3 regions of the Kaistia algarum genome follow, and region 3 is predicted to be linked to each of the others. Evidence: predicted binding sites of a transcription regulator. Region 3 holds the regulator's gene; each other region holds the start of a gene.

Region 1 (7,386 bases), on a different contig from region 3:
CGGCCGGGAAGATCGGCGCCGAACTCCTCGATCTTCCAGCCGCCGTTCACCGTCGAGGCGTCAAAGCGCAGGTTCTGGATCACCGAGCCGCCGACGATGACGCCGGGTATATCGAAGCCGATCCTGCCAGGGATGGATGGCGTCGGCAGGCCGGAAAGCGCTCCCACCAGCGAGGCGATGGCCTGGTCGATATTGGCCGGCTGGTTCGGGCCCTTGCCGATGGCCCGGTCGAGGTCGAGCTGCCGCGACTTCAGTACCGCATCGAAGCGCATCGCGGTGCCGAGATCGATCGATGCCGAGCCGGCAAGGCCATAGGGGCGATCCTCCCGCCCGGCGACCAGGGCCAGTTCCGGCACGAGCAACATAGAGGGCCGGAGATCGAACTTGCCGCTTGCCCGCCATCCGGGCGGCTGCCCCTTGGCGGTGTCGCCATCGGCGGCAATCCGCGCCAGCGAGAAGCCGCCGTTCCAGAGGATGCCCTTGTCATCGAGGCTGACATCGCCCTCCGCGCCGAAAGCGATCGGGACCGAGGCTGGATTGGCCTCGACCTTGACCCGCAGCGTGCCGTTTTCGGCGAGGCGTCCCGTCGCGACGCGGAAAGCGGTCTGCCTCCCCTCGACCTCGGCCCCGCCCTCGACCTTCCAGGGGCCGAGCAGCGAGCGCGCATCCAGCGTGGCGTTGACGTTGGAAACAGCGACGACCCGGCCCGAGCGGCTGTCGAGATAGGAAAGCGAACCATCCGTGATCTCGACGCGCTGCAGGCTGACGGCGTCGGGATCGAGCGCCTTCGAGGCTTCGGAGCGCTTCAACCAGTCGATCGAGCCGTCATCATTGATGGTGACGTCAAGCTGCGGCCGCTCGATCGTCATGTCGACGACCCTGAACGTTCCGGTCAGAAGCGGAATCAGATCGACATGAACGGAGAAGCGGGCGACGCGCATCATCGGCTCGTCCGCGGTGCCGCCGATCTTGACGTCGGTGAAGGTCAGCCACGGGGTCGGAATCAGCGAGGCATCCGCCGATCCGAGAACCTGGACCGGCTGGCCGAGAATCTTCTCCGCCTCTCGCTCGAAGGTCGAGCGATAGGCGTTCCAGTCGATGAACCAGGGCACGACGAGCGCCGCCACGAGGACGGCAATGATGAACCCGCCGAGGATCAGGTACAGCTTGTTCAGGGTAGCCTCTCCGTCGCTCTCGGCCGCGTCATGGACCGGGAACTATCATGGATCGGGAAAGATCTTGCAGGGATTGAGAATTCCGAGCGGATCGAGCGCATTCTTGATCGCCCGCATGATCGGCAATCCACTCGGGTGCTCAAGCTCCATATATTTGCGCTTGCCCTGGCCGATGCCGTGCTCGCCAGTGCAGGTGCCCTCCATGGCGATGGCGCGCTCGTTGAGCCGGCCGACAAAATGCTCGGCCGCGGCGACTTCGGCCGCATTCTCGATGTCGATAAGCAGCTGGACGTGAAAATTGCCGTCGCCGACATGGCCGACGATCGGCGCGATCAGTCCGCTCTCCTCGATGTCGGCCGTCGTCTCGGCGACGCATTCCGCCAGCCGCGAAATCGGCACGCAGACATCCGTCGCAACCACGGAAGCGCCGACGCGCAACCCCTTGGCCGCGAAATAGGCCTCATGGCGCGCATGCCAGAGCTTGGAGCGGTCCTCCGGCCGGGTGGCCCAAGCGAATTCGCCGCCACCAAGCGAGGCCGCGATCTCGCCGAACAGCTCGGACTGCTCCTTGACCGAGGCGCTGGAGCCATGGAACTCGACGAACAGATGCGGCGTCTCCTTGAGGCCGAGCTTGGAGAGATCATTGGTGGCGCGGACCATCAGCGCGTCGAGCAGTTCGATGCGTGCTACCGGGATGCCGCTCTGGATGGTCAGGATGGTCGCGTTGCAGGCGTCCTCGACGGTCGGGAACGAGCAGACGCCGCCTGCGATCGCTTCCGGAATGCCATGCAGGCGCAAGGTCAGCTCGGTGATGATTCCAAGCGTTCCCTCAGAACCGATAAGAAGCCGAGTAAGATCGTAGCCGGCCGAACTCTTCTTGGCCCTTCCCGTCGTCTTGACGATCGCGCCATCGGCCATCACGGCGGTCAGATTAATGACATTGTCGCGCATCGTGCCGTATCGCACGGCGTTGGTGCCGGAGGCGCGCGTCGCCGCCATGCCGCCAAGGCTGGCATTGGCACCGGGATCGATCGGGAAGAACAAGCCCTGGTCGCGCAGATGGTCGTTGATCTGGTGTCGCGTCACGCCCGCCTCGATCGTGCAATCGAGGTCTTCTGCCCGAACGGCGAGAATGCGGTTCATGCCCAAGAGGTCGATCGAGATACCCCCCTTCGGGGCGTTGACATGGCCTTCAAGGCCAGTGCCGGTGCCGAACGGGATGACGGGAACGCGCGCCTCGGCGCAGATGCGCACGATTTCCGCTACTTCCTCTGTCGACTGGGCGAAGACGACGGCATCGGCCGGCTCGTTCGGCAGCCAGTTCGTCGTGTTCGCGTGCTGACGGCGGATCTCCGCCCCTTGCGACAGGCGATCCCCGAACCGGGCCTTCAGCTGACCCAGAACGCCGGGCAGCCCATCCTCGCCACGCCCGCTATCCTTGCGCAGCGCCGAAACAACCATTGCCTATGCCTCCGCTGAAATTCGCGGCCGCCGGCCACGCGAAGGGCAAGGTAGCAAAACCATCCTGCTGCGCCAAAGACTTCCTCGACTTTTCCGCTTGCGTCGAAGGGTCCTGACGCGCTCCGCCCCCGGGCGCGGGCGGAGCGAACCATAAAAGCGGAGCCTCAGGCGGCTCGGCGGACGAAACGCAACAGGACAAGCACGATGATCGCACCGATCGCCGCCGCGATGATCGAGCCTATGATGCCGCCGCCGAGACTGATTCCAAGGGTCGGAAACAGCCAGCTGGCGACAAGCGCGCCAATGATTCCAACGATGATGTTGCCGATGAGGCCGAAGCCGGCGCCCTTGACGATCTGGCCGGCGAGCCAGCCCGCGATCGCGCCGATGATGATTGCAATGACGAGCCCCGTGAGGTCCATGCGCAGTCCTCCTTGTAACGAATCGCTCTCCAAGCGGGCGAAACGCCATGAAAGAGTTCGCCTGCTGCGACAAATCGTCAAGGCAATCGGCTTGCCGGCGAAGGGGCGTCCCGCCACGACGGGGACGAAATCGCCGCAAAGCTGGAACCGAAGCGGCGCTCGGTCCATATTTGTTCTCATGAATCTTTCTTCGAATCGACTGCAGCGCTGATGGCATCCTCCTCCGATCCCTCCGCGCCCGGCATCCGCCCCGGCGGCATAGCAGCCCGGGCGCTCGGCGCGCGCGCGCCGGCCGCTGCGCCTGACTATGTCGTGCGGCTCAACCCCGAACAGCGCCTCGCCGTCGAGACGACGGAGGGTCCCGTCCTGGTGCTCGCCGGCGCGGGCACGGGCAAGACGCGCGTGCTGACGACGCGGATCGCCCATATCCTCGCCAGCCAGAAGGCGTGGCCGAGCCAGATCCTCGCCGTCACCTTCACCAACAAGGCGGCGCGCGAGATGCGCCATCGCATCGGCGATTTGATCGGACCCTCGGTCGAGGGCATGAACTGGCTGGGCACGTTCCACTCTATCGGCGTCAAGATCCTGCGCCGCCACGCCGAACTCGTCGGCCTCAAGTCGAACTTCACCATCCTCGACACCGACGACCAGGTCCGGCTGATGAAGCAGGTGATCCAGGCCGAGGGCATCGACGAAAAGCGCTGGCCTGCCAAGCAGTTGGCCGGTCTTATTGATTCGTGGAAAAACCGCGGTCTGATACCGAAGGATGTTCCGCCCGGCGAAGGCGGTGGCTTTGCTGCCGGCAAGGGCGTCCGGCTTTATGCCGCCTATCAGGAGCGGCTCAAGGTCCTCAACGCCTGCGATTTCGGCGATCTGCTGCTCGAGAATCTGCGCCTGTTTCGCGAGCATCCTGACGTACTCAAGGAATATCACGAGCGCTTCCGCTACATGCTGGTCGACGAATACCAGGACACCAACGTCGCCCAATATCTCTGGCTGCGGCTGCTGGCGCAGGGGCGGCGCAACATTTGTTGCGTCGGCGACGACGACCAGTCGATCTATGGCTGGCGCGGCGCCGAGGTCGACAACATCCTGCGCTTCGAGAAGGATTTTCCGGGCGCCGTCGTCATCCGCCTCGAACGCAATTACCGCTCGACCGGCCATATCCTCGGCGCGGCCTCGCATCTGATCGCCCACAATGAGGGCCGGCTCGGCAAGACGCTGTTCACGGACGCGAATGATCCCGACGCCGCCAAGGTGCAGGTCGCCTCATCCTGGGATTCGGAAGAGGAGGCGCGCGCCATCGGCGAGGAGATCGAGGCGCTGCAGAAGAACGGTCATGCGCTGAACGAGATGGCGATCCTGGTGCGCGCCTCGTTCCAGATGCGCTCATTCGAAGACCGCTTCATCACTCTCGGTCTCCCCTACCGCGTCATCGGCGGCCCGCGCTTCTATGAGCGCGCCGAGATCCGCGACGCGCTGGCCTATTTCCGCATCGTCGTGCAGCCGGCCGACGACCTCGCCTTCGAGCGCATCGTCAACACGCCGCGCCGCGGCATCGGCGAGACGACGGTACGCCTGCTCTATGACCACGCCCGCTCGCGCCAGATTCCGATCGTGCAGGCAGCCGAGGAACTGACGCAGACTTCCGAAATCGCTGCTAGAACGCGCACGGCGCTGCGCGACCTCATCGCCTCGATCGCGCGCTGGCGCTCCAACCTTGGTGCGATCAAGCACACGCAGCTCGCCGAGACGATCCTGGACGAGAGCGGATACACGGAGATGTGGCAGCAGGACCGCTCCGCCGATGCGCCGGGGCGGCTGGAGAACCTGAAAGAGCTGATCCGCTCGATGGACGAATTCGAGTCGCTCGAAGCCTTCCTGGAGCACATCGCGCTCGTGATGGACCGGGATTCGGCCGAGAACAACGATTCCGTCTCGATCATGACGCTGCATTCGGCCAAGGGTCTCGAATTCGAGACGGTCTTCCTGCCCGGCTGGGAGGAAGGACTCTTCCCCCACCAGCGCGCCCTCGATGAGAGCGGCCGAGCCGGCCTCGAGGAAGAGCGCCGCCTCGCCTATGTCGGCATCACAAGGGCGAAGAAGCGCGCGCTGATCTGGTTCGCCTCGAACCGCCGTATCCACGGCCTCTGGCAATCCAATGTCCCCTCGCGCTTCCTCGACGAATTGCCAGAGAAGCACGTCGCGGTCGTCGAGCAGACATCGAGCTATGGCGGCTACAATGTCGGCGGCGTCGGCAACTACGGCGCCAGCCGGTTCGACCGCGCCGACCCCTTCGCCAACACCTATTCGACCCCCGGCTGGCAGCGCGCCCAGAAGAACCGCACGGCCGGCACCAAAAGCCAGTCCTATTCAGCCTCCCGGATGATCGAAGGCGAACTCATCGCCAAATCGACCACACCGCAATCCGACTATTCGGTCGGCGAGCGCGTCTTCCACCAGAAATTCGGCTATGGCGCGATCACCGAGATCGAAGGCAACAAGCTGACGGTAGATTTCGAAAAGGCAGGGACGAAGAAGGTGGTGGATAGTTTTGTTACGCGGGGGTGAGGCGTGGTCGTGCTGGACCCGCACTGTCGACTTGGCTTTATGATCCGTTCCTGGTTGTGGCCCAGGAGACCTAGGCTACCAAATGTCTGTCTTCGAAGGGCGCAGCCTGATCGCTAGAGACTCGTCAACTTGACGTCCTGCAGTTGAATAGACGGTCAATCTGTGAATAGCTCTGTGCTTCGGCTTCCTCGGGGGGATGGAATGCGGGCACTGAGTGCTGCACTATTATTGCTTTTTATTACCAGCGCTTGGGCAGTTCCGTTTTTAGACATTCTGTCTTATGGATGGCTTTTGTGCGCAGGATACGCATCCGTCATCCTACTTCTAGCTCCTGTCGGACTTTCATTAGGGCTTCTATGTATCGGAGGTGCCCTTGTTGCTTTTCTTGTATTTACGAACGACATCAAAATCGACCGGACGCATCTTCCGTTAACTTTCACAGATCTTAGAATTTCTTTCGACAATCCTGCGGGGTTGGCGGAAGCCATGGGACTTCCTCACGTGGCCGTCGCGCTGATCAAGGGGGCGTTGATCCTGATTGCGATCGCGCTAGTCGGCCTAATGCTGCGAGGCTGGCGTCGCCGCCAGGCTGCCGAGAAGCCACAACTGCCCTTGGTCACTCTGGTCGCGCTATTTGGGGTTTTGTCGATCTCGGCGACGCTATTCACAGTAGAAGCTAGCCATGAATTTGGCAGGGCTGCCAACGCAGACCCCAATTTCTGGAATCCAGATGGGGTTACTCAATTCTCAAGACGCATCGGATTGGTGCCGTTCCTATTGGCGACACGCTGGCTCGATTCCGAGGCACGCGCCGCGTTCGTCGATTCATCGTCGGACGGCATCAACAAAGCGGACATGGCGCTTGCCCGGCAATTCATCCGCCCAACGACAATCGATAAAGACAAGCTTCCAAACATCGTCCTGATCCAGGCGGAATCGACCTTTGACCCGAACACCGCCTTTCATCTAGCTGAGCCATACGCAAATACAATTCTGGTTCATGATTCTATGACCGTTGCGATGGGACCGTTGAAGATAATCCCGATCGGCGGCGGGTCATGGGTTTCCGAATTCGAAGCAGTTACCGGACTTGATTCACGATTATTCGGTTATTTCGGATACTACACCCACGCATCGGTGTCGCCCTATGTGAAAGGCGGGTTTGCAAGATATCTTCGCAGCAAGGGCTATCAAACGTACGTCTTCTATTCATGGCCAGGCGAATTCTTTAATGCGCGCAGTGCTTATGGCCATTATGGTTTCAACACATTCCTCGATAGCCACGACCTTGGCAGAGGCGATGGTGGCGGGGAGACCGACTTGCAAATGGTCGACGACTTCGTTGCGCGCATGAAAACGGATCGCGCCAATCCTTTCTTTGCGTTCATCCCGACGTCCGAGAACCACGCGCCGCACGAGTGCCTCCACTTCAAGCCCGGCGACACGATGATTGCGACGCTGGCCGGTACTGACTCATTCGGAATCAACTGCCAGCTCAACGAATATATGCTGCGCATGCGAGATACCGCGGTTGCGTTCGACAGGGCTCGAGACTTTCTCGCCGATCTGCAGCGGGAAACGGGCCGCCCCTTTGTCATCGCGCTCTATGGCGACCACCAGCCACATACCTTTACGGGGACCGACACGGCTAAATTTGATTTCACGCCGTATCGGACGAAAGAATCGGTCCAGCATACGGTTTTCAAAATCGACTCCAGCCTCCCGAACGTTCTCGACATACCCACACCGTTACCACT
Region 2 (7,386 bases), on a different contig from region 3:
TCATCCGACGCCGAACAGTCCGCCTGACGGATCATGGACCTGGGGTTCAGCCTGCTCCAGGTCCTCGATATCATCGGCGTTGCCGTCTTCGCCGCGACGGGGGCGCTGGCGGCCTCGCGCAAAGAACTCGACATCGTCGGCTTCGTCTTTCTCGCCGCCATCACCGGCATTGGCGGTGGCACGTTGCGCGACGTCCTCCTTGGCGAGACGCCCGTGTTCTGGATCCGCTCGCCGCAGCCGGTCCTCGTGTGCGTCGCTGCGGGGGTCGCGGTCTATTTCCTCGCGCCCTTCATCGAATATCGCTACCGCCTGCTGCTCTGGGCCGACGCGATCGGCATCTCCGGCTATTGCGTCATGGGCGCGTCGCGGGCGCTGGAGGCGGGCGCCAGCCCGACTGGCGCCATCGTCATGGGCATCATGACCGCATCCTTCGGCGGCATTATCCGCGACATCGTCGTGGGCGAGCCGTCGGTGCTCCTGCGCAAGGAGATCTATGTGACGGCGACGCTGGCCGGCGCGGCGTTCTTCGTCATCGCCGTTCGAACCGGCCTGCCCTTCTGGCCCGCGGCGTTTGGCGGCTCGCTCATCGCGTTTGCCATTCGCGCCGGCGCGCTTGCCTTCGGCTGGACCTTGCCGGGATATCGCTCGCGGCCGGGCCGCGACTTTCCCCCGCGCTGATCCTCAGGCGGCGTAGCGTGTTGCGTCGACGCCGTAATGATTGACGTAGCGCTCGCTGATCGCGCTGACGGGCAGCACGATCATGACGTCTGTGGTCCCGAACTGGCGGTCGATCACGGCGCCCTCGCCGACATAAGCGCCGATCCGCAGATAGCCCTTGATCAGCGGTGGCAGCGCGTGAAGCGCCGCCTTCATGTCGATCGCCTCGCGCGGCAGGCGGTCCATGGCCACATGTCGGCCTGGCAGTGCCGCGACGCGCCATTCGCCTGGCGCCCGGGCATGGTGGTGCAGGAAGGAGAGCGGCAAAGCGAGGCGATCCGGGTCGGTGCCTTCGAGCGAGGCGCAGCCGACCATGACGTCCATCCCGTGGTTGCGGACATAACTCCAGATGCCGTGCCACAGCAGCTCGACCGTCCGCTTGGTGCGGTAGGGCGGCAGCACGCAGGAACGGCCGAGTTCCAGGAATTTGAGGCCGGAATGGCGCGCCACGAGAGGCCCGACATCGAACTCGTTCGACGTGTAGAACCCGGAATAGCGCGCGGCCACATCCTGGCGCAGCAGTCGATAGGTTCCCACAATTGCCGGCTCGCCGGACTTCGTCATCGTGTCGTGATCGATGACGAGGAGATGGTCGCAGATCGCGTCGAAAGCATCGCGGTCGCGGCGCGACATCTGTGTCTGGATATCGGCGATCGCCGACAATTCCTCATAGAAGACCTTGAAGCGCAGCTTCTGCGCCTTCTTGATCTCGCGTGACGTGGCGGCCAGCCGCACTTCGAGCGATCCGAGCCGCCCGAGCGTCTCCGGCATAGCGGACGCCAGTCGAAGTCCCTTCGGCATAGTCAGCTTCAGCCCGTGCAGCATCCGTCGCGAAAAGTCCGGCAGCGACGCGATGGGCGATGGGAAGGTCGTGCCCCGCTCGCCGCTTCGTGCGTCGCCATGCTTGACCATATCACGATCCTCCCCCGCCGATCACCCCGCCGCGCCCGCGCGTCAAATCATGATCCGGGGTAGTTTAATCATGCAATTCATACAGTTTGGTGACGAAGCGTTTTCACCCGGCGCCGGAATCGCAGGCAAGCGCGACCGCGCGGCGCAGCGAATCAGTACCGGCTTGGTGATGGCGAGGTCGGCGTCGGCCTCGGGTCACGCCGCGGCGAGCAGCCTCTCGCCCGAGCTGCGATAGCCGAGCGCCTCGGCGAGATGGATACGGCCGACCTGGGCCGCGCCGTCGAGATCGGCGATGGTGCGCGCCACTTTGAGCACCCGGTGATAGCCTCGCGCCGAGAGCTTCATCCGGCTCGCTGCTTCACCGAGCAGGGCTTGGCCGCCGGCATCCGGCTCGGCGATCGCCTCCATCAGCGAGGACGGGCAGCGCGCATTGGTGACGAAGCTGCCATTGCCGAGTGCTGCATAGCGCTCGGCCTGGATCTCCCGCGCCAGCGCGACACGCCCCGCGACCGTCGCGCTTGTCTCCGAGCGGCCGGGCTGGATCAGGTCGGAAGCCATGACGGAAGGGACCTCGATCCGGAGATCGATCCGGTCGATGAACGGCCCGGAGAGGCGTTCCTGATAATCGGACGCGCAGCGCGGCCCGCGCCGGCAGGTGTGTCCCGGCTCGCCGGCCATCCCGCAGCGGCAGGGATTCATCGCCGCGACCAGCTGGAAATGCGCCGGATAGGAGACGCGGTGATTGGCCCGCGCAATGATCGCCTCGCCGCTCTCCAGCGGCTGGCGCAGCGAATCGAGCACCTGCGGCGAGAATTCCGGCAGTTCGTCGAGAAAGAGCACGCCGTGATGGGCGAGCGACACCTCGCCGGGCCGGATGCGCAAGCCTCCGCCGACCATGGCGGCCATCGAGGCCGAATGATGTGGTGAGCGGAAGGGGCGCCGATCGGTCAGCTTGCCGCCGACCAGTTCGCCGCCGATCGAGGCGACCATCGACACTTCGAGCAGTTCGCGCGGCGAAAGCGGCGGCAGGATCGAAGGCAGGCGGCTCGCCAGCATCGACTTGCCGGAACCGGGTGGCCCCGTCATCAGCAAATTGTGCCCGCCAGCCGCTGCGATCTCCAGCGCGCGCTTGGCCAGTTCCTGCCCCTTGACGTCGGCCAGGTCGGCCAGATGCGGCGGGTCGCCCATCAGCGCCGCGATCGGACGCGACAATATCTGCGTGCCCTTGAAATGATTGGCGATGGCGATGAGGCTGCGCGGGGCCAAAATGTCGAGCGCGCCGCTCGCCCAAGCCGCTTCCGGCCCGGCGGCGGCCGGGCAGATCAGCCCGCGGCCGAGCGCATTGGCGCCGATCGCCGCCGGCAGGACGCCGGCAACCGTCGTGATCGTGCCGTCGAGCGCCAGTTCGCCGAGCACGACATAGTCGCGGAGCTGCTCGCCCGGAATGGCACCGAGCGCCGCCATCAGCGCCACCGCGATCGGCAGATCGTAATGGCTGCCTTCCTTGGGCAGGTCCGCCGGGGCGAGATTGACGATGACGCGCTTCGGCGGCAGGGCGAGGCCGGAGGCATGCAGGGCCGAGCGCACCCGCTCGCGACTCTCGGCCACGGTCTTGTCCGGCAGGCCGACGATCAGGAAGCCCGGCAGGCCCGGGACGATCTGGACCTGCACGTCGACGGGAACCGCCTCGATCCCCTGGAACGAAACCGTCGTGACATGCGCAACCATCGGTAAGCCCCCTGTTGCAGGAAGCTTAAGCGAAACGGCAACGCTCGACAAGAACAGGAAGGGAACAAAAATCGCGCGTCAGTTGCCGCGCGGTTGTGCACGGTTGAAAAGCGTTCACCTTTTGGTCGAACGAAATTGGGGCAATGCTATTATAGCGGTATCAGCACAGCTGGCGTGGAGGGCTGCGTGATCACAAGATATCGAAGAAGGATCCCTGCTGACGTGGCGAGAAAACTACGTCAGGAGGCAGGGTTCGGGTGCGCCAAATGCGGCCATCCGTACTTAGAATATCATCACATCGTCCCCTGGCGAGACGACCAGCATTATCGAGTCGAGGATATGGTGGCGTTATGCGCCAACTGCCACGCAAATATCGATGTCTACAGAGCGGATAGGCAATATCAATTAAAATATAAACCAAAGAATATCGTAGAGGATCGGGTCCAAGGATTCCTTGATTTTGACAAACGAGACCTAATTTTTCGCGTTGGGGGAAACTGGTTTGAAAATGTCGATACAATGATCCAATTTCGCAATACACCGATCGTATCCGCAAGGATAATCGACAATCAAGCCCGCGTTTCATTAAATCTATTCAACAGTGCAGGACGTCTTGTCTTGCAGGTGGTGGACAATGAAATAGCGCTTCGAGCGAGTACTTTCTGGGATTTTGAATGTCGCCAGGGTGTCGCGATTGCGCGATCAGCGACAAGGAGTATCGCGCTTCGGATGGATTTCCAAGGAAATGAGGCATCGATAGAAGGCGAAATATGGATGGGGGGTAAGGCAGTACGGCTGGGTCGCGAAGAAACAAGTGTGGGCACGAATACTCTTCGGAACAATAGGATCGTCGGGTCGCGAGTGGGTATTCAGATCGGGTGAGCCGCACCCATGCGCAAGACTCGCCAAATCACCTTTTGGCTTCGATCGCGTCCCAGAGCAGCGCGGCGATGTCGGCGCCGCCGAAGCGCTTCACTTCGCGGATGCCGGTCGGCGAGGTGACGTTGATTTCAGTCATGGAGTCGCCGATGACGTCGATCCCGACGAAGAGGAAGCCGCGCGCCTTCAGCGCCGGGCCGATCGCCTCGCAGATCTCGCGGTCGCGCCGTGTGATCTCGATCGGCTCAGGCCGGCCGCCGACATGCATGTTGGAGCGCGATTCACCGTCCGCCGGCACGCGGTTGATGGCGCCCACGGCCACGCCGTCGACGAGGATGATGCGTTTGTCGCCGGCCCGCACCGCCGGAAGATAGCGCTGCACGACATAGGGCTGGGCGCGATAGGCGGCGCCGAATATCTCCAGCAGCGAGGCGAGGTTCTGGTCGCCCTCGGAGAGACGGAAGACCCCGGCGCCGCCATTGCCATAGAGTGGCTTGATGATGATGTCGCCATGCTCATGCCGGAACAGGCGGATCTCCTCCGGGTCGCGCGAAATCAGCGTCGGCGGCATCAGGTCCGGGAATTCGGTGACGAAGATTTTCTCCGGCGCGTTGCGCACATTGGCCGGATCGTTGACGACCAGCGTCTTCGGATGGATCCGCTCCAGAAGATGCGTCGTCGTGATGTAGCCCATGTCGAAGGGCGGATCCTGGCGCAGCAGCACGACGTCGAAGGTCGAAAGATCGGTCCGCTCGGTTTCGCCGAGCGAAAAATGGTCGCCGGGAATATCGCGGACGGAAACGCTCTCCAGCCGCGCCTCGACCCGCCCATTGCGCAGCGACAGCCGCTCCGGGGTGTAATGGAACAGCTTGTGGCCGCGTTTCTGCGCTTCCAGCATCAGGGCGAATGTCGAGTCGCCTTTGATGTTGATGCTGGCGATGTGGTCCATCTGGACGGCGACGGAAAGCGACATGGCGAACCCTCGTTTCGCAAGGCCGGCGCGATCGCGCCGGTGCTGGAAGCCTTATGTCGTGTGAGAGGCCGTCTACGCAATCCCGGCCGTCAGCGATCGAGCGAGAAAGCGTCGCGCAGATGATGTGGCCAGCGCCGCGGCGCCAGGGCCACGACATCGAAGCGCACGCCGAAATCCGCAGTTGCCGGACGGCTGGCGATGAACCAGTCCGCCGCGCGCAGGATGCGCCGCCGCGCTGTTGGCGAGACGGCTGAGATCGCCTCATCCGCTGTGCGGCGAGCCTTGACCTCGACGAACACGAGCAGCCGGCCACGCCGCATGACGAGATCGATCTCGCCGACCGGCGTCTTGAATCGACGGGCAATCAGCCGGTAGCCCTTCAGTTGGAGGTAGAGCGCCGCGAGCGTCTCCGCTCGGTGACCCTGCCGTTCGGCGGCGCGGCGATCACGCGCCATCGTCCGGGTCATCCTTCAGCTCCAGCGCGCGTTGATAGAGATCGCGGCGGGAGAGGCCGGTCGTCTCGGCGGCGAGCTTCGCCGCCTCCTTGAGCGGATGCTCAGCCAGCAGGCCGATCAGGAGACTGTCGACGTCATCGGCCTCCGGTATCGCGGCGACCGGCGGGCCGGCGAGGATGACGATCTCGCCCTTCGGGTCCGGGCCGGCGGCGAATTCGGCGGCGAGCGAACCCAGCGTCCCGCGCTTCACCGTCTCGAATGCCTTGGTGAGCTCGCGGGCGACCACGGCGGGGCGGTCCGCTCCCAGCACGACGGCCATGTCGGCGAGCGCATCGGCGGTGCGGTGCGGCGATTCGTAGAAGACGAGCGTCGCCGGTGTCGCGGCGAGTTCGGCGAGCCGCTTCCGCCGCCCGACGGTGCGCGTCGGCAGGAAGCCGGCGAAGAGGAAGGCATCGGTCGGCAGCGCGGCGGTGACGAGCGCGGAAAGGAGCGCCGATGCGCCGGGCACGGGAAAGACGGGATGGCGCGCCTCCACCACAGCGCCGACGAGACGGAAGCCTGGATCGGAAAGCAGCGGCGTCCCGGCATCGCTGACCAGCGCCACTACCTTGTTCTCGGCCAGCGCGGCGAGGATGCGGGGCCGCTGCTGCTCGGCATTGTGCTCATGATAGGGAAGCAGTGGCGCCTTGATGCCATAGTGACGGGTGAGCACCGCCGTGACCCGCGTATCCTCGCAGGCGACCAGATCGGCGCATGCCAGCGTCCCGAGCGCGCGGATGGTGATGTCCTTGAGATGGCCGATCGGCGTCGAGACGATATAGAGCCCCGGCGCGAGCGGCGGCGCCGGCAGGACGTGGCCGTCGATCGAAAAGCTGCGCGCCTCCGTGAGCATGCTCATCGAAGGCCTGTGACCGCAGCGGCGGCGTGGTAGCGATGCGACAGAAAGAGAGAAAACAAGGGCAAGGCTCGCTTTTCGCCCCTGAATAGCCCAGAAGGCTGGGCTATGGCTACCGTAAGGGGAAGCCGGGGGCAAATGGTGAGCAAGGTGGAGCGGAACGGATTGGCTGGAAGGACAGGTATTTCGAGGCGCGGCCTCATGGCCGCTCTGGCCTCTACCGGATTGCTTTCCGCCTGCACATCGCCGGTTTCGACATCGGAGGGCGGACCGGCGACATCGGCGCTCCCGATCCCCGCGACCGGGGAGGTGCTCGGCAATGGCAGCGTCCGCGTGGCTCTGATCGTCCCCGCGACGGCGACCGGCAATGCCGGTGCCATCGCTTCGAACCTGAAGAATGCCGCTGATCTCGCCCTGCGCGAGTTCCAGGGTGCCAATCTGCAGATTCTGGTCAAGGATGACCGCGGCACGCCCGAAGGCGCCCGTGCCGCCGTGTCGGAGGCGATCCAGCAGGGCGCCTCGCTGATCCTCGGGCCGCTCTTCGCCCCGTCGGTCGGCGCGGCGGCGGCGATCGCGAGGCCCGCCGGCATTCCGGTGATCGCGTTCTCGACCGATACCACCGTTGCCTCTCGCGGCGTCTATCTTCTGAGCTTCCTGCCGCAGAGCGATATCGAGCGGATCGTTTCCTTCGCCGGCATGCGCGGCAAGCATGCGATCGCGGCGCTGCTGCCCGCCAATGGCTATGGCACCGTCGTCGAGGCCGCCTTGCAGAAGGTAGCGACCGTCAACAACAGCCATATCGTCGCCATCGAGCGCTATCAGCTCGA
Region 3 (7,386 bases):
GGATGACGATGAGCACGAGGATCGCCGCCTCGATCAGCGTCTTGTAGACCTCGTCGATCGAGGCGACGACGAACTTGGTCGTATCGAACGGGATCTCGTATTTCAGCCCAGGCGGAAACGCCTTCGCGAGTTGTTCCATCTTCGCCGAAACGGCCTTGGCGACATCGAGCGCGTTGGCGTCGGGAAGTTGGAATATGCCGATGGCGGCCGTCGGCTTGACGTTGTAGGTCGCGGTCTGGCTGTAGCTCTGCGAGCCCAGCTCGACCCGGCCGATGTCCCGCACGCGGACGATCTGACCGCCATTGTCGTTGTTGACCTTGATGATGATGTTTTCGAATTCGCCCGGATCGCTGAAGCGGCCGTTGACGTTGATCGTGTACTGGTAATTGAGCCCGTCCGGCGCCGGGGGCATACCGGTCATGCCAGCGGTGACTTCCTGGCTCTGGTCCTGGATCGCGCGGATCACGTCGCTCGGCACCAGACCAAAGGCCTGCATCTTGTCTGGATCCATCCAGATGCGCATGGCATAGGGGCCGGCTCCCATGACGGCCACATTGCCGACGCCGGGCAGGCGCGCCAGCTCGTTCTGGATGTTGATCACGCCATAGTTCGACAGGAACAGCCCGTCATAGCGATTGTCCGGCGAGAACAGCGTCACGAACTGCAGGACGGCGGTCGATTTCTTCTGGACGTTGACGCCCTGCACTTGCACCGATTGCGGCAGCGACGCCATCGCGATCGAGACTCGGTTCTGCACTAGAACCTGCGCGAAGTTCGGATCAGTCCCGATGTCGAAGGTGACGATCAGATTGTAGGTGCCGTCGCTGGCGCTGGTCGACTGCATGTAGATCATGCCCTGGACGCCGTTGACCTGCTGCTCGATGGGCAGGGCGACGGTGTCCATCACCGTCCTCGCGGAGGCGCCGGGGAACGAGGTGCTGACGGCGACTGTCGGCGGGACGACGTTCGGATATTGCGCGATCGGCAGCCGAAACAGGGCCACGGCACCGAGCAGGACGATGACCAGCGCGAGGACGTTGGAGAGGACCGGCCGCTCGATGAAGAACTTTGAGAACATGAAACCCGCCTGCGCTTGAAGGTCGTCGACCGGAGAGGCTCGATATGCGTCCTACGGATTGGGTGGCGGGGCTGCGTTTGTGGTCGCGGTGTTGGTGCTCATCGCGCCGTCCTGCGGATCGACCTTGCTGCCGGGAACGGCCCGCTGGTTGCCGCCGACGATCACCTTATCGTCGGCTGCGAGGCCCGACGTAACGACGCGAAGCTGGCCTTCTAGCTGGCCAGGCTCGACGACCTTCTGGTCGACCGTGTTGTCCTTGCCGAGGACCAGGACATAGCTGCCGACCTGGCTGGTCGAGATCGCCGTATCGTCGACCAGAAGCGCATTCTTCTGCGTCTGCAAGGGCACCCGCACCCGGGCGAAGAGGCCCGGCAGCATCGCGTAGTCCTTGTTGTCGAAGACGCCGCGAACCGACAGCGTGCCGGTGTTCTGGTCGAGCGTCGGGGCGATGTAGTCGATGACGCCCTTGTGCGGATAGCCGGTCTCGGTGGCCAACCCGATCTCGACCGGAATGTCATGGATGTCGCGCAACGTCTTGCCGCGCTTGGTCAATTGCTCCTTGATCAGAAGCACCTGGCGTTCATTGACGGTGAAATAGACATAGATCGGGTCCATCTGGACGATCGTCGCAAGCTTGGTCGGACCGCTATATCCGACCAGCGCGCCGACATCCTGGAGATGGTTGGAGACGATGCCGTCGAACGGCGCCTTGACCTCGGTGTAGCCGAGATTGATCGTCGCGACCTCGGCATCGGCCTGCGCCTGCTGCGTCGCGGCGATCGCCTGATCGAGCTGGGCCTTGGCGTCGTCGGCCTTGGCGACGGATGCGACCTGCTGCTGCACCAGCGTCGACTGGCGATTATATTCGAGTTGCTTGTTTTCCTGCGCCGCCTGGGCCGAGGCGACCGCCGCATTCGCCTGGTCGAGCTGAGCCTGATAGGTGTCGCGCTGTATGCCGAACAGCGTGGTACCAGCTTTCACAGTCTGGCCATCGACATAGTTGATCGATGTCAGGAAGCCCTGGACGCGCGCCGAGAGATCGACCTGGTTGATCGCCGTCGTATTGCCGGTGAGCTCCATATAGAGCGTCGCATCCTGCTGAAGCGGCGGAGCGACGGTCACCTTCGGCGGCGGCGGCGGCACATATTCATTCTTGTCGTTGCAGCTTGCGAGCGACAGAGCGGCCAGACCCGCCACGACCAGCGGGAGCCCGCCTGCCGGCTTCCGCCATTGTCCAATCTTGACCATCTGTCCCCTCAGCCTCGATTGCCCGACGCACGCATCCCTCAGCTCCGCCTGCTGCCGGCAGAGCCAGAATCTCGTTCCGATCCTGCCTCAGGCTCCGGCGCGACGCCATAGCGGGACGATCTAGTCCGGCGATTATTAAGGAGGTGTGGCATGCGGGCGATCCCTGGTCCGATTCCTGTCAATCCACGAAGATCGCGCCGCCAGCTTGCGGAACACATATAGAACATGTACTTTGTTCGCGGTTTGTACTTGATGATTCTTCGCCGAATCGCAGACCGTTCCGTATCCGGCAATTCGTGGCGTGGACCGACCAATGCTGACTCGCAAGCAGTATGAGCTCCTGATGTTCATCCATGAACGGTTGAAGGAGACGGGCGTGCCGCCTTCCTTCGACGAGATGAAGGATGCGCTGGACCTTCGGTCCAAGTCCGGCATCCATCGCCTGATCAAAGCGCTGGAGGAACGTGGCTTCATCCGCCGCCTGCCCAACCGGGCCCGCGCGCTCGATGTGGTCCGTCTGCCGGAGGCGATGGCGCCGACCATGCAGCGGCCCAAGCGAGCCGGCTTCTCGCCGAGCGTCATCGAAGGCAGCCTCGGCAAGATGCGGCAGACCGACAGCGACGTGCCGGAGCCAGTGATCGTTCCCGTTATGGGCCGCATCGCCGCCGGTGTGCCGATTTCGGCGATCCAGACACAGAGCCATTCGATCACCGTGCCGCCGGAAATGCTGGGTGGGGGCGAGCATTTCGCGCTGGAGGTTCGCGGTGATTCGATGATCGAAGCCGGCATCCTCGACGGCGACACGGTATTGATCCGCAAGACCGACGCGGCCGATTCGGGCGACATCGTCGTGGCTCTTGTCGACGAGGAGGAGGCGACGCTGAAGCGGCTGCGCCGACGTGGCGCCTCGATCGCGCTGGAAGCCGCCAATCCGGCTTATGAGACGCGCATATTCGGGCCGGACCGGATCCGCATCCAGGGTCGGCTGGTCGGCCTCCTGCGTCGCTACTGAGCCCCTGCCCCGCCGGTTTCGGGTTCGTCGTCGCCGTCATAGGGCGGCATCCACGGACGGCGGACACGCGGGAAGGCCGTCGTGACGAGAAATTCGGCGTCGAGCGGCGCCGGGCCCGCTCTTGGCTGCGGGCTTCCAGGTTCGGGTGCCGGAACGTCCTCGTCGTCGAGCGTATGGCGGACTGCGGAATCGTATTCCGTCGCCGCGGCGATGACCTTGTCGGCGGATGGCGGATCAGCGATGTTTCGGGTAGCGACAGGCCTCAGATCGAGCGCGATCGACCCGGATTGAGCGAGACGATCGCGGTCGATCGTTGCGACCTCGGCGGCGCAGCCCGTCGGTGCGGCGATGGGCGTTACGATGAGTACGGGGCTCCGGCAATCATCGGCAAACGCATCGCGCTCCAGCGCCAGTGCGACGAGCCGGCCATCCGGCATAGGCGCCACACATCCCGAGGCATCGCAGCGCGTCGCGGCCATGAGCGCCGGGTCCTTCGCCTCGCGACTGTCGCCATCGGCTCTCAGCCATATGCCGGCGATAAAAGGGTCGATCTTTCGCGCCAGGATCTGGTAGCTGCCATTGCCCGTGCGGATTGCGACCTGCCGCCCATCCGGAGCGATGATGATGTCCGACCGATGCGGATAGAGCGCCAGCGCGCCGCCGACCAGCATCGGCACCAGCCCGGCCAGGCGCCAGCGCTCCCGCATCAGCGCCAACCACAGGAAACCTGCCATGAAGACGAGCAGCGACGCCGCGGAAGGCATAGCCGCCGAGCCGGTCCCCTCCGACCAGTCGCTCACCGTCCGCGCCACGTCGGACATGCCGTCGATGCCGACGCCCATCACCCATAGAAACGGGGCCTCGAACCCGAACGGCATGGCGAGCACCGCGAGCAGCGCTAGCGGCATGACCAGGAAATCGACCAGCGGCATCGCCGCGACATTGGCGAGGATTGAGAGCGGCGCCATGCGCTGGAAGTGATAGAGCGCGAAGGGCGTGGTGCCGAGCCCGCCGAGCAGCGACGTTAGCGCCAATCCGCCGATAAGCAGCCCGAACCAGCGCAGCACCGAGCCGAAGCGCGAGTGCGAAACCGGTCGAAGCCCGCGCGGCCGCCGCGACAGCGCCTCGAAGCCGGCGACAAGCGCGATCGTCGCGGCGAAAGACATCTGGAATCCGGCCACCAGCAGGCTTTCGGGGCTGAGCGCCAGCACCACGAAGGCGCCGATCGCGACATTGCGCATGGAGATCGCCCGCCGGTCGACGAGGATCGCGAGGAAGACGACGCCGGTCATGATGAAGGAGCGCTGCGCCGCCACATCGAGGCCGGAAATCAGCAGATAGAAGAAGGTCACGCCGAGCGCGGCGAGAGCGGCCCATTTTTTGATCGGCCGGCGGAGCGCCAGCCCCGGAGAGAGCGCCAGTGCCGCCCGGACCGCCCAGAACACAAAGCCGGCGACGAGCACCATGTGGAGCCCGGACACGGACAGGACATGAGCCAGGCCCGATTGGCGCAGCGCATCTTCGCCTTCCTCGCTGATGCCGCCCGCATCGCCGATGACGAGCGCCGTGGCGATGCGGGCCGTATCGCCGGAAAGCGAGGCCCCAATGCGCGTGCGGATTGCCTCCCGCAGGGCCTCGAGCGGCATGGTCAGGCGGATCGAGAGGGGCGGTTCGCCAAGCTCGGCCGGGTTGACGCGGCCATAGGCGAAGCCCGTGCCGCCGATCCCGCCATAATAGGCCGGCAGGCCGAAATCATAGCCGCCGGGCATGGCTGGCCCGGAAGGCGGGCGCAACCGAGCCAGCAGCGTGACGCCCTCGCCAACGGCCGGCGCGCTGCCGCGCACCGTGGTGGTAACGCGCTCCGGCAGTGCAGCCAGTCCCCTGGCATCGAAGGAGACGACGCGAATCGTCAGGCGAAAGCCGCCGCGCCGCGCCTCCCGCGCCTCGACGAAGCCGGTGAGTGTGCCCGTCATCTGCCGTTCCAGCCGCGGCGCGGCCACATGATCGGTGCGAAGCTTGATCGTCGTCGCACCGGCCACTGCCATCGCGGCGACGAGCATCAGCCGAAAGAGCCCGGCTCGGCCGTGCCGCAGTTTCCAAGCAGCGACAGCCAGCGCGAGCGTCAGGATGGCGAGCGCAATACCGGAGGGCTCGGACGGCGCTGTGAAATAGACAAGTATTCCAGCGGCATAGGTTACGGCGAGCCAGAGAAAGCCGCGCCCCGTGTCGATTTCCCGCTCGAATACCGTCGCGACCCACATTCGAAAACGGGCCACATAGCCAGGCGGTGCGTGAGGAAAGGGGGGCCGACCGGAATCGTCGGCTGGTTCCGCGTCGCCCGGCGGAAACAGCCTCTCGTCCAGTTCCTCCGACCGCGGCCGTTCGCCTGCCATCGCCCCGTCTTTCGCCCTGACGCCGCTCCATGCTACATGAGCCGCCACATTCGGCGCCATGCCATACGCCCCCGTGCCATACGACCGCCATTTCCGCGGCCGATAGGCTCGGCTCGTTCTGGTCCGCTCCGCCCCCGCCCCCCATTTCCGTCCGTTCGGAAGGTTTCATGTCCAAACCGGTCGTCACCCGCTTCGCACCCTCGCCTACCGGCTTCCTCCATATCGGCGGCGGCCGCACGGCGCTGTTCAACTGGCTGTATGCGAAGCATACGGGCGGGACGATGCTGCTCCGCATCGAGGATACGGACCGCGAGCGCTCCACAGAGCCGGCAATCGCCGCGATCCTCGACGGGCTGAAATGGCTCGGCCTCGACTGGCAGGGCGAGACGATCTTCCAGTTCGCTCGCGCGCCGCGCCACCGTGAGGTGGTCGAGGAGTTGCTGGCCGTCGGCAAGGCCTATCGCTGCTATTGTACACCCGCCGAGCTCGACGCGATGCGCGAGAAGGCGCGCGCCGAGGGCCGTGCCCCGCGTTATGACGGCACCTGGCGCGACCGCGATCCGTCGGAGGCGCCGGCTGGCGTCGCCCCCGCGATCCGCATCAAGGCGCCGCTCGAGGGCGAGACGGTGATCGAGGACCGCGTGCAGGGCCGCGTCGTCATCCCGAACAAGGATCTCGACGACCTCGTCCTGCTGCGCTCGGATGGCAACCCGACCTATATGCTCTCGGTCGTCGTCGACGATCACGATATGGGCGTCACCCACATCATCCGCGGCGACGACCACCTCACCAATGCCGCGCGCCAGATGATCATCTATGGCGCCATGGGCTGGGAGGTGCCAGTCATGTCGCATATCCCGCTCATCCACGGTCCCGACGGCGCCAAGCTCTCCAAGCGCCACGGCGCGCTCGGCGTCGACGCCTATCGCGCCATGGGTTTCCTGCCGGAGGCGATGCGCAATTATCTCGTCCGCCTGGGCTGGGCGCATGGCGATGACGAGATCATGTCGCTGGAGCAGATGATCGAGTGGTTCGATGTCGACGATGTCGGCCGCTCGGCCTCGCGCTTCGATTTCGCCAAGCTAGAGAATCTGAACGGCCATTACATGCGAGCCGCGACCGACGATGCGCTCTATGCGAGCTTCGTCCAGACGCTGCCCTATCTGCCCGGCGGCGAGGCCATGCTCGCCCGGCTGACGCCGGAGCGAGCGGCGCAGCTGCGCGAGGCCCTGCCCGGCCTCAAGGAGCGGGCCAAGACGCTGATCGAGCTGAAGGACGGCGCAGCTTTCCTCTTCGCGGAGCGCCCGCTCGCCCTGGACGAGAAGGCGTCGACCATCCTCGACGCTGATGCGCGGGCGCTGCTCAAGGACCTGCACAGCCTGCTGTTGGCCGTCGAATGGACCGTCGAGGCGACGGAAGAGGCCGTGAAGGCGTTCGCGGAGGCGAAGGGGCTGAAGCTCGGCAAGGTGGCACAGCCGCTGCGCGCCGCGCTTACCGGCCGCTCGACCTCGCCCGGCATCTTCGATGTGCTGATCGTCCTCGGCCGCGAGGAAAGCCTCGGTCGCATCGCGGATCAGGCGAGGGGTTGATCGAAGCAGCCGACGAGGCTCGGGCTCGGCCCGTTCACAACACGTTCCAAACAAAACGCCCGGGTC

What was found. The regulator LexA, encoded in region 3, represses DNA repair genes until DNA is damaged. The targets are predictions, from matches to a motif close to TGTTCNNNNTGTGTTCNG.
Region 1: the regulator LexA is predicted to act here: its motif matches at 3,219-3,236, upstream of OSH05_RS20740 (ATP-dependent helicase).
Region 2: the regulator LexA is predicted to act here: its motif matches at 3,407-3,424, upstream of OSH05_RS09895 (YifB family Mg chelatase-like AAA ATPase).

What each region holds. Positions count from the first base shown of each region.
Region 1 is NZ_JAPKNJ010000003.1:525,015-532,400, reverse strand. Features, by position in the region: gene OSH05_RS20755 (AsmA family protein) at 1-1,157, opposite strand, end outside; gene OSH05_RS20750 (FAD-binding oxidoreductase) at 1,221-2,636, opposite strand; gene OSH05_RS20745 (GlsB/YeaQ/YmgE family stress response membrane protein) at 2,801-3,058, opposite strand; gene OSH05_RS20740 (ATP-dependent helicase) at 3,269-5,629, shown strand; gene OSH05_RS20735 (sulfatase-like hydrolase/transferase) at 5,831-7,386, shown strand, end outside.
Region 2 is NZ_JAPKNJ010000001.1:2,038,378-2,045,763, reverse strand. Features, by position in the region: gene grpE (nucleotide exchange factor GrpE) at 1-27, shown strand, start outside; gene OSH05_RS09905 (trimeric intracellular cation channel family protein) at 34-678, shown strand; gene OSH05_RS09900 (GNAT family N-acetyltransferase) at 682-1,542, opposite strand; gene OSH05_RS09895 (YifB family Mg chelatase-like AAA ATPase) at 1,825-3,357, opposite strand; gene OSH05_RS09890 (HNH endonuclease) at 3,544-4,239, shown strand; gene gshB (glutathione synthase) at 4,268-5,209, opposite strand; gene OSH05_RS09880 (YraN family protein) at 5,299-5,676, opposite strand; gene rsmI (16S rRNA (cytidine(1402)-2'-O)-methyltransferase) at 5,654-6,562, opposite strand; gene OSH05_RS09870 (penicillin-binding protein activator) at 6,761-7,386, shown strand, end outside.
Region 3 is NZ_JAPKNJ010000002.1:56,871-64,256, reverse strand. Features, by position in the region: gene OSH05_RS13650 (efflux RND transporter permease subunit) at 1-1,078, opposite strand, end outside; gene OSH05_RS13645 (efflux RND transporter periplasmic adaptor subunit) at 1,130-2,326, opposite strand; gene lexA (transcriptional repressor LexA) at 2,640-3,338, shown strand; gene OSH05_RS13635 (ComEC/Rec2 family competence protein) at 3,332-5,614, opposite strand; gene gltX (glutamate--tRNA ligase) at 5,899-7,320, shown strand.